3 regions of the Pelagovum pacificum genome follow, and region 2 is predicted to be linked to each of the others. Evidence: riboswitches for the same ligand, from Rfam matches in the RefSeq annotation. Region 2 holds a riboswitch; each other region holds the start of a gene.

The links. Region 2 has a riboswitch for cobalamin ahead of I8N54_RS00945 (HupE/UreJ family protein). Riboswitches for the same ligand answer to the same signal wherever they lie in the genome.
Region 1: it holds a riboswitch for cobalamin, as region 2 does, so the genes downstream of both, I8N54_RS07080 ((2Fe-2S) ferredoxin domain-containing protein) here and I8N54_RS00945 (HupE/UreJ family protein) in region 2, are expected to answer to the same signal.
Region 3: it holds a riboswitch for cobalamin, as region 2 does, so the genes downstream of both, I8N54_RS16455 (aromatic ring-hydroxylating oxygenase subunit alpha) here and I8N54_RS00945 (HupE/UreJ family protein) in region 2, are expected to answer to the same signal.

What each region holds. Positions count from the first base shown of each region.
Region 1 is NZ_CP065915.1:1,425,796-1,429,066, reverse strand. It holds gene I8N54_RS07090 (FecCD family ABC transporter permease) at 1-372, opposite strand, end outside; gene I8N54_RS07085 (ABC transporter substrate-binding protein) at 402-1,334, opposite strand; gene I8N54_RS07080 ((2Fe-2S) ferredoxin domain-containing protein) at 1,331-2,038, opposite strand; cobalamin riboswitch at 2,130-2,347, opposite strand; gene I8N54_RS07075 (DUF6653 family protein) at 2,776-3,271, shown strand, end outside.
Region 2 is NZ_CP065915.1:187,545-190,815, forward strand. It holds gene cobW (cobalamin biosynthesis protein CobW) at 1-704, opposite strand, end outside; gene I8N54_RS00945 (HupE/UreJ family protein) at 772-1,422, opposite strand; cobalamin riboswitch at 1,543-1,763, opposite strand; gene I8N54_RS00950 (Gfo/Idh/MocA family protein) at 1,823-2,881, opposite strand; gene I8N54_RS00955 (GMC oxidoreductase) at 2,902-3,271, opposite strand, start outside.
Region 3 is NZ_CP065915.1:3,358,089-3,361,359, forward strand. It holds gene manD (D-mannonate dehydratase ManD) at 1-755, opposite strand, end outside; cobalamin riboswitch at 926-1,127, shown strand; gene I8N54_RS16455 (aromatic ring-hydroxylating oxygenase subunit alpha) at 1,252-2,487, shown strand; gene I8N54_RS16460 (hybrid-cluster NAD(P)-dependent oxidoreductase) at 2,492-3,271, shown strand, end outside.

The DNA.
Region 1 (3,271 bases), 1.2 Mb from region 2:
GATCCCGAAGGCTGCAGAGGCCCCGAGGAAGGCGGCGAGCGGCACGCCGAGCACATCGGCGATCCAGGCGGGTGCCCAGATGATCATGGCGACCGCCGCGGCGGAGGCGCCGGATGACAACCCCATGAGGTAGGGGTCGGCCAGCGGGTTGCGCAGGGCAGTCTGCATCAGCGCGCCCGCCAGCGACAGGCCCGCCCCGATCAGCGCCACCGCGAGGACACGGGGCATCCGCCATTGCCATACGATCAGGCTCAGCGACCTCGGCGCCTCCGGATCGCCGGTGAGGATTGCCCAGCGGTCGCTCCAGCCAATCTGCGCGGTGCCCCAGAAGACCCCGGCCAGCATCGCCGCACCAAGCAGCGCGAGCGACATCGGCCAGAGAAATGTCCGTCGCCCTGAGGTCACTCCAGTGCGCCGAGCTGGTCGGAGAGGTTTTCGACGCCGTCGACAAACTGCATGCCGAGGACGGTCTGCGAGAATGGCACGGTGACGAACCTGCCCGCCTGCACAGCGCGGAGTTCGCCGAGAACCGGGTCATTTTCCATGTAGGCGCGCTTCTCGTCGGCCGTCGACCAGTCTGCATCGTTCAGGACGATCACGTCCGGATCGGCGGCGACGACCAACTCCCAGCTCACCTCTGCCCAGCGGCCCTGGACATCGGCCGTGATGCTCTCGAGGCCGACTTGCCGCATCAGCGTCGCAGCCGAACCGCAGCAGCCGGCGGTGTAGGGCGCGGTATCGCCGCTGTCGAAAAGGAAGGCCGTCATGCCTGCGCCCGGCGCGGCGTCGGAGACCGCATCGAACCGCGCCCGGATCTCGGCGGCGACCTCGGCGGCCCGGTCCTCGATGCCGAAGATGTCGCCGATGATCTCGATGTCGGTGAAGATGGGCTGGGTCGTGAGCGGCTCGCCCTCCGGGTGCAGATCACTGCACGAGGCGTTGGCAAGGTAGGTGCCGATCCCGAGCTCGTGCCAGTCCTCCGCCGCACCGAGGTTGTCCTCGTTGAAGGCCGAGCCGAAGCCGGCAAAGAGAAAGTCGGGTTCTTCGGCCAGCACGATCTCCCGCGCAGGATATTGCTCCGCCAGCACCGGCACGCTCTCGTAGGCCTCCGCCCACTGCGCCGGAATCTCGTCGTCCATGTAGGCGGTCCCCACCATGCTGCCCTCCAGCCCGAGCGCCAGCATCACTTCGGTCGCCTGCTGGTTCAGCGTGACGGCGCGGGTCGGCGCCGCGTCGAAGGTCTGCTGGCCGTAGCAGGTTTCGACCGTGGTCTCCTGCGCAAGTGCGCCCATGGCGATGAGCGCAACGGGAAGCGAAAGGACAAGGGACTTCATGCGGGTTCTCCTGTGATGAAGGTCTCGAGATCGGGGCAAGCGACGCGCTGAACGAGCGCCTTCTCGACGAAACGGGCAACATCGGCGCGGCTGGTCAGGCGGAACCACTGGCCCTGCGGATAGAGGATGACGACCGGGCCGCGATTGCAGGGCACGAGGCAGGAGGTGCGGATCACCTCCACGTCCCTGAGGCCGGCGAGCGACGTCTGCCGGGAGATTTCGCGCGCGAGATCGGTCCCATCGCGCATGTGGCAGCGCGGCCCGGTGCAGACGAGGACGTGGCGTCCGACCGGCCCCAGAGTGTCCCACCCTCTTCCGTTTGCAGCACCCCGCGACGCGGCGATCGGCCGTGGCTCACAAGGGGCGTTCGCAAGGACGGCATGGATCGCAGGGTCGAGGTCGACAGGATCGGTCCAGAGCACCAAGGGCGCCTCGTCACCCTGCCGGGCAAGCCAGTCCGCAGCCGCCCCCGGCAGCCAGGCCGCGAGGCTCTGCGAGAAGGGAATGCCCGTCGGTCGAAGCAGGATCTCTTTCGCGCCCTCGTCACGGGCGGCGTCCAGCGCGTGCCACAGGCTCTGGCCGTCCTCCTCCAGCCGCAGGGCCCGGGCGGGCCCGTCCGACGCGGCGACCAGGCCATCGGCGATCTGCCGGAAGCGGGAGCGGCTCAGGTAACTTGCCGAAATCAGGTAGATCGTGATGCGCATGGCCACTGCCCTGTCGGGGCACCGGGTCGAATGCGCGGCCGGATGGCCGAAGTCGTCATCGCTATTCCTCCCCGGGACACCCCGCCCGATGGGTTACAATTGAGCGATGGCAGGTCTCCTGACTCGCGGGTCCATGCTGCCCCGACCCTTCCCGGACCGCGTCGGTCCAGTGGTCATGCCGGGGGAGCTCACCGCTTACAGTTGCGGGGGCAGTCACGGATTTGGCGCCTTATGGCTACACCGCACCGTGTTCCCTTTTCATCCCGCGTGCCGGTCTGGCGTGCGAGAACCATCGGGACGGAAGGTGCCGTGAGACGTGCGCGGGGTCAAGCCGTCGTCACCGAGGCCGTGCCGGGACCTCCGCGATCGCCGACGTGAACCACGGCCGGCGCTTAACGCGCCAGAACCTAGATCAAGCAAAGCTTGTAGGTGGTCAGCGCCTTGGTCCCAGAGTTTTCCAGGACCTAGTACGACGTTCCTGAGCAGTTTTTTGGCTTAGCTCGCCTGATCTGGATTGGCTTGCAAGTTGCACGAACAGGCGCTTTTCTTACTCTCTGAAGGACTATTAACGAGTTCTGCAGAGAATAGATGACCTCCAAGGGCCGCCAACGCTCCGTCGCGCAGTACGGATCGACCGGTTCTCTGAACCGCCGCTTTCAAAGCTCGGCCTGTGCATCACGTTGGTTGGATCCCGAACATTTGCTGCAGTATCCAATGGCACGTTAAAGCGGGGTACGATGACACTCGAAAGAAAAGTCGCGCAGGCGTTCCGGCTGACCGATGATAATTGGATGAAGCACGCCAATCCATGGAGCGTTTGGACAAGGTATTCCGTCCTGCCCCTTATCGTGCTCGCGTTCTGGAGCCGCGTCTGGATTGGCTGGTGGTCCATGATCCCAGGAATTGTCTCCCTGCTTTGGATGTTTTTTAATCCGGTTTTCTTCGCGAAGCCCAAGTCGACGAGAAATTGGGCTTCGAAATCTGTGCTGGGGGAGAGGGTTTACCTTAACAGGGACAAAATCGAGATTCCCCATGTCCACAAGACACCGCTGTACTCAATCCTGAATATTATTTCGTCGGCTGGCATGCTGATAGCGATCTGGGCGATTGTCTATTATTCGATCTGGGGCGCCGTTCTCGGCGTCTCGCTGGCATACCTTGGTAAGAGTTGGTATCTTGATCGTATGGTTTGGCTATATGAGATGATGAAGTCCGAGAACGAAGAGTATCGGA
Region 2 (3,271 bases):
CGGGCCTCGACATCGGTTTCCGCGGCGAGGTTCTGGCCGAGCAGGACCTCGACCGGCAGCACGCCCATCGTCGTCTTGATGACCTGAACGCCGGCGCGGCTTTCGGCCTTGAGCACGGCGGAGAGGTGGTCGCTTTCCTCTTCCCCCAACAGATCGCTCTTGTTCACCACGATCATGTCGGCGCAGGCGATCTGGTCGTCGAACAGCTCTGACAGCGGGGTCTCGTGGTCGAGATTGTCGTCCATCGCCCGCTGGCGGTCCACAGCGGCGGTATCATGGGCGAAGCGGCCCTCGGAGACAGCCTTGCCGTCGACCACCGTGACGACGCCGTCCACGGTGACCCTGGTCGAGAGGCCGGGCCAGTTGAAGGCGCGGACCAGTGGCTGCGGCAGGGCGAGCCCGGAGGTCTCGATCACGATGTGATCGGGGGGCAGGTCGCGGGCGAGCAGCTTCTCCATCGTCGGCACGAAATCCTCGGCGACGGTGCAGCAGATGCAGCCGTTCGACAGCTCCATCACGTCGTCGTCTGTGCAGGTCTCGTCGCCGCAGCCCTTCAGGATGTCGCCGTCGACGCCGAGGTCGCCGAATTCGTTGATGATGAGCGCGATCCGCTTGCCGTTGGCGTTCTGGAGCATGTTGCGGATGAGCGTCGTCTTCCCGGCGCCGAGGAAACCGGTGACGATGGTGGCGGGGATCTTGGCCATGTTCTGCCTTGTCGGGAAAAGGGTGCGGGCGGCCCCATCAGCAGGGCCGCCTCGTTGTCTGGTCGGATCAGGCGCCGGTCATCGCGGCGAGCAGCGGGCCTTCGAGCGTTTCGAGCGCGAGGAAGACGCCGACACCGGCCACCGCAGCGCCGGCGAGGCGGGCGTTTATGGACGATGCCTCGGTCGCGCCGAGCAGGCCGCGGGCGACGAACTGGGCGCCGAGCGCGATGGCGTACTGCGTGATGGCAAGGAAGAGCAGGTAGCCGACCAGCACCGCGCCACCGACGCCACCCTCCTGACCGGCGATGGAGCCGGCGAACGCGGAGCCGTGGAACAGGCCGAAGACGGCGAACAGCGCCACGGCAGTCGTCAGCGACAGCGCGCGACCGGCGAGGATCACGCCGCCCAGCACGAGCAGCGAGAGCACGATGACCGTCTCGACGGCGGGCAGGCCGAGGCCGGCGTAGGTCACGAGGCAGCCGACGATCATCGCGGCGACGTAGGCCAGCGGGGCCATAAGACGGGCCGGCGTGAAAGCGGCGGCGATGCCCATGGCGGCCACGAAGAACAGGTGGTCGAAGCCGAGCACCGGATGCCCGACGCCCGACAGCGCGCCGTGTGCGAAGGTCTCCATCGGCATCCCGCCAAGCGGGTGGTGCGCGAAGGCGGGCGTGGCGGCGAGGGTCGCGGCCGCGGCGGCGGTAAGGATACGTTTCATCTAGATTTGGTCCCCTTCGGTTCATCAAAGGGGGTTGTCTCGTCGGGAAGCCGGGCGTTGTCCTTGCGCGGCAGACCCCTACGGAACACCCCGTCCGTGTTGCAGTCTCCACGGGACCTCATGGTCCCGCGGTGCGCGGCAGGTCTCCTGGCTTGCGGGTCGTCACGGTTCGCCGCCTTCCCGGTTTCCCAGTGGCTTCGTGGCGAACCGCTCACCGCTTACAGTCGCGGGGGCGGCTGCGGCATTGGGCCTCCTGATTGGATCGGCCCTCACCGCATTCCCTATTCATCCCGGGGGAGTCCTGCGGACTCCGGACGGGAACCGAGCACGTTCTTCTTGCGGGCGGGGCAAGGGCGCTGTCAAGCGCCGCCGTTCGCGTCGGCCCCCTCCCGGCCGGGCGTCAGAGGCGGATCGGCTTGCCGGTGCGGATGCTCTCGTCCGCGGCGAGGCAGATGTGCAACGATGCGACCGCGTCGGTCATGTGCCGGTCGAGGTCCACACCCTCGGTGATCGCGCGGTAGAGGAAGTCCTGCTCCCGGTCGCAGAGGTCCTGGTGGCCGGGCTCGTCGGACATGTCGAGCCACTCGTCCTCGCGCAGCAACTGATCGTTGCCGTCCATCTCCGCATGGTGGACCCGGATACGGGAGGTCTGGGTGTGGGCGTTGATGTCGGCGGAGTGAGCGCTTTCCTCCATCACGATGGAGACCGCACCGTTCGGGGACATGACATCCTTCACGAAGTAAGCGGTTTCCGAGATCATCGGCCCCCACGCCGCTTCGTACCAGCCAGAGGACCCGTCTTCGAACAGCACCTGGAACTGGCCGTAGTTGTACATGCCGTCGGGCAGGCCCTTGGCGAGCGTCGTGCCCATGCCGCGTACCTCCACCGGTCGGGAGTCGGTGATCTGGCACATCACGTCGACGTAGTGGACGCCGCAATCGACGATCGGGGAGGTGGTCTGCATGATCGACTTGTGGATGCCCCACGCGGCGCCGGAGGATTGCTGGTTGAGGTTCATCCGGAACACGAACGGACCGCCGAGCTTGCGGGATTCCTCGATCAGACGCATCCACGACGGGTGGTGGCGCAGGATGTAGCCGACGACCAGCTTTCGGTCGTTGGCCCGCGCCGCCGCGACGACACGCTCCGCGTCCGCCACGTTGGCGGCGAGCGGCTTTTCCACGAAGACGTGCGCGCCGGCTTCGAGTGCGGCAACGGCAAAGTCGGCGTGGGTGTTGGTGTGCGTCGAAATCGACACGACGTCCGGCTTCAGCTCGTCCAGCGTCGCCATGAAGTCATTCATCACCGGGTAGCCGGACAGCTCCTGCGGCAGGGTTGGGGTCGAGCGGTTCACGAGGCCGACGATCTTGTAACCGGGGTGCGCGTGATAGGCGAGCGCGTGGCTGCGCCCCATCTGGCCAAGACCGACGACCAGGACGGAAAGGGGTTCGGTGCTCATCGGATGATCTCCGTTTCTTCTCAGACGCTGCGCTTTTCGGCAGCGATGCGGCGCGCGCCGAGGGTGGCGAGCGCGACGCTGTAGGGGGTCGGGTTGGTGGCGGTGATGGTCGGGATCACGCCGTTGCCGGCGACATGCAGGTTCTCGAAGCCCCAGACCCGGCTGTCACGGTCGCAGACGCTCGTGCCGTCGTCCGTCTCGCCCATCCGGATCGTGCCCTGGTAGTGCAGTGAACTGCCAATCGGCAGAACGGTGGCGGCGAGGCCTGGAACGGGGCGGCCGAGCAGGCTCGTGATCTCGTCGGACAGGGCGCGGCCCTGTTCGATCCGCGCGAGGTCGCCCTCGGTCGGTCGGGCCCTGATCGAGAAGCTCGGCAGGCCCTTCCAGTCG
Region 3 (3,271 bases), 870 kb from region 2:
TGGCGGATCAGGCGGAAGCCATCCTGGTTCTCGGCGGGCACCGTGTCTTCCAGCCAGAACAGCCGGAACGGTTCGAGGTCCTTGCCAAGTCGTGCCGCCTCGATCGGCGTCAGGCGATGGTGCGCGTCGTGCAGCAGGTGAATCTCGTCGCCGTGCGCTGCGCGTATCTCCTCGAACAGCTGCGGGATGCGGGGGAGGTACTTCGTGGTCGACCAGACCTCTTCCTTCGGCAGTCCCGCGTCATCCGCGGTGTTGGTCAGCGTGCCGTCCCCGGTCCCGTAGACATCCGGAAGACCGGGGATGCCGACCTGTGCCCGGATCGCCTTGTAGCCCTGAGACATCCGCTCGCCGACCGCGTCGACGGCCTCGCCGATCTCGCGGCCCTGCGCGTGGGTGTAGCAGAGCACCTTCGTACGGCTCGCCCCGCCGAGAAGCTGGTAAAGCGGCATGTTCGCCGCCTTCGCCTTGATGTCCCACAGCGCGGTATCGATCCCGGCGATGGCGGCCATCGTCACCGGGCCACGCCGCCAGTAGGCGCCCCGGTAGAGGTAGTGCCAGATGTCCTCGCTCATCCGCGGATCACGCCCGATCAGACAGGGCACGACATGCTCTTCGAGGTAGGCTGCGGCGGCGAGCTCGCGCCCGTTGAGGGTCGCATCGCCGACGCCGGTAAGCCCCTCGTCGGTATAGACTTTCACAGTGACGAAGTTGCGTCCCGGACAGGTCACGAAGACCTTGATGTCGGTGATTTTCATGGCCTGCCCTTCCTTGGCGTCGCGGTGCCCCTTGTGCCGCAGGGTCGGGGTAGCATGCACCCCGACCGCGGTCGAGGCAGAGGGTCGGCCCGTTCCGGCAGAGAAAAGACGCCACGTCGAATCCGCGCGGCACGAAGTCGCAAAAGCGACGATTCGACACCGCGATTGTCTGTATGCGGAAACGGCAAGGAGCGGTCCGACGGGGCTGCGAACTGGGAAAGCCGGTGAAATGCCGGCGCTGCCCCCGCACCGGTGAGAGAGCGGCGGGCGCCTGTGGTCACGAAGGGGAGGAGGAGCCCCGCCAGAGACCCGAGCGTCCGTCCGGCAGCCCGCTCTCGCAGCCCGGACACCGGCCTTGCGCAGAATGCTCAACCGCGGGTGGCGGTGAGGGCCCACGACCGGATCGCGGCTCCTCGCCCCACCGCGACACCGGCAGGGTCAGCCGCCCGTTCCATCCAAGAGAAGCCGCGGGGCGCGGCAGCAAGGCCAGACCGACATGCAGACGCATTTCCAACAGCTTCTCTCCCGCCGCCGCCCCGGCCATGCGCTGGAGCAGGCGTTCTATTCCGACCCCGACATCTACGCGCAGGACCTCGAGACCATCTGGTACCACGACTGGCTGTTCGCGATCCCGTCCTGCGAATTGGAGAAAACCGGGAGCTACGTGACCCACAAGGTCGGCGCCTACCGCATCATCATCGTGCGCGGCGCCGACGGCGTGATCCGCGCCTTCCACAATTCCTGCCGGCACCGCGGGTCGCTGATCTGCAAGGCCGCGAAGGGCACCGCGCCCAAGCTGGTCTGCCCCTATCACCAGTGGACCTATGAGCTCGACGGCCGCCTGCTGTGGGCGCGCGACATGGACGCCGGGTTCGATCCGTCCGCGCATGGGCTGAAGACGGTGCATTGCCGCGAACTCTGCGGGCTCGTCTACATCTGCCTCGCCGACGAAGCGCCCGACTTCGACGCTTTCGCCGATCTTGCCCGTCCCTACCTCGAGCCGCACGACCTCTCGAACGCGAAGGTGGCGTACGAAAGCGCGATCATCGAGAACGGCAACTGGAAGCTGGTCTGGGAGAACAACCGCGAGTGCTACCATTGCGGCGGCAACCATCCCGCTCTCTGCCGCACCTTCCCCGACGATCCGAGCGTCGCAGGCATCGGCGAGGGCGGCGAGGTGCCGGCCCACATCCAGGCACACTTCGACCGCTGCGAAGCCGCCGGCATTACCTCGAACTTCCGGTTGTCGGATGACGGCCAGTACCGGCTCGCCCGGATGCCGCTAAAGGTCGGCGCGAAGAGCTACACGATGGATGGCGGGATCGCCGTGCAACGTCGCCTTGGCCGCGTGCCGTTCGACGACGCGGGCTCACTCCTGAAATTCCACTACCCGACAACGTGGAACCACTTCCTCGCCGATCACTCGATCGTCTTCCGCGTCACACCAATTTCCCCGAACGAGACCGAGGTCTCGACGAAGTGGCTCGTCCACAAGGATGCAGTCGAGGGGGTGGACTACGACCTCAAACGGCTCACCGAAGTCTGGATCGCGACCAACGACGAGGACCGCCGCGTGGTCGAGGACAACCAGCAGGGCATCAACTCTCCCGCCTACACCCCCGGCCCCTATTCCAGCCTTCAGGAATCCGGCGTGATCCAGTTCGTCGACTGGTACTGCAACACCATGACGGAACGGCTCGGCGGCAACACGGCGTCCCTCGCAGCGGAGTGACCGCATGAACGACCTCTCCTCCTTCCCCTCCCGGACGATCTGGAACGACAGCGAGATGCTCGAATGCGTTTCGATCATCCCCGAGGTGCCGGATACGGCCACCTTCGCCTTCCGGGCGCCGTCGGGGGCGTTGTTCGACTTCCTCCCGGGCCAGTTCCTGACCCTCGAGGTCCCGGTGCCGGGCGGTCCCGTGCACCGGACCTGGACGATCTCGTCCTCGCCATCGCGGCCGCGGTCGCTGTCCATCACGGCGAAGGCGCAGGGCGCCAGCGTGGCGACGCGCTGGCTGCTCGACAACCTGAAGCCCGGTATGCGGCTGAAAGCGATCGGTCCGGCCGGCCGCTTCAGCCACCTGCACCACGAATCCGACAAGTACCTCTTCATCTCCGCCGGTTCGGGCATCACGCCGATGATGGCGATGACCACCTACATGTACGATCTCGGCACCGAGCCGGACGTCGTCTTCGTCAACTGCGCCCGCCGCCCGTCGGAGATCATCTTTCGTGAGCGACTGGAGCACATGGCGAGCCGGGTGCCCGGCATCGACCTGAAGTGGGTGATCGAGCAGCCCGACCGCTTCCACCCCTGGACCGGCCTCCAAGGGCGGATGAACCAGTTGATCCTCGGCCTCGTCGCACCGGACTACCTCGAGCGTGAGGTGTTCTGCTGCGGGCCGGAACCCTTCATGACCGCCGTGCGCGAGGCGCTCGCCGGGCTCGGCTTCGACATGGACCGGTTCCATCAGGAAAGCTTCTCCGCGCCGGTCGGGACTGAGCTTCCACTG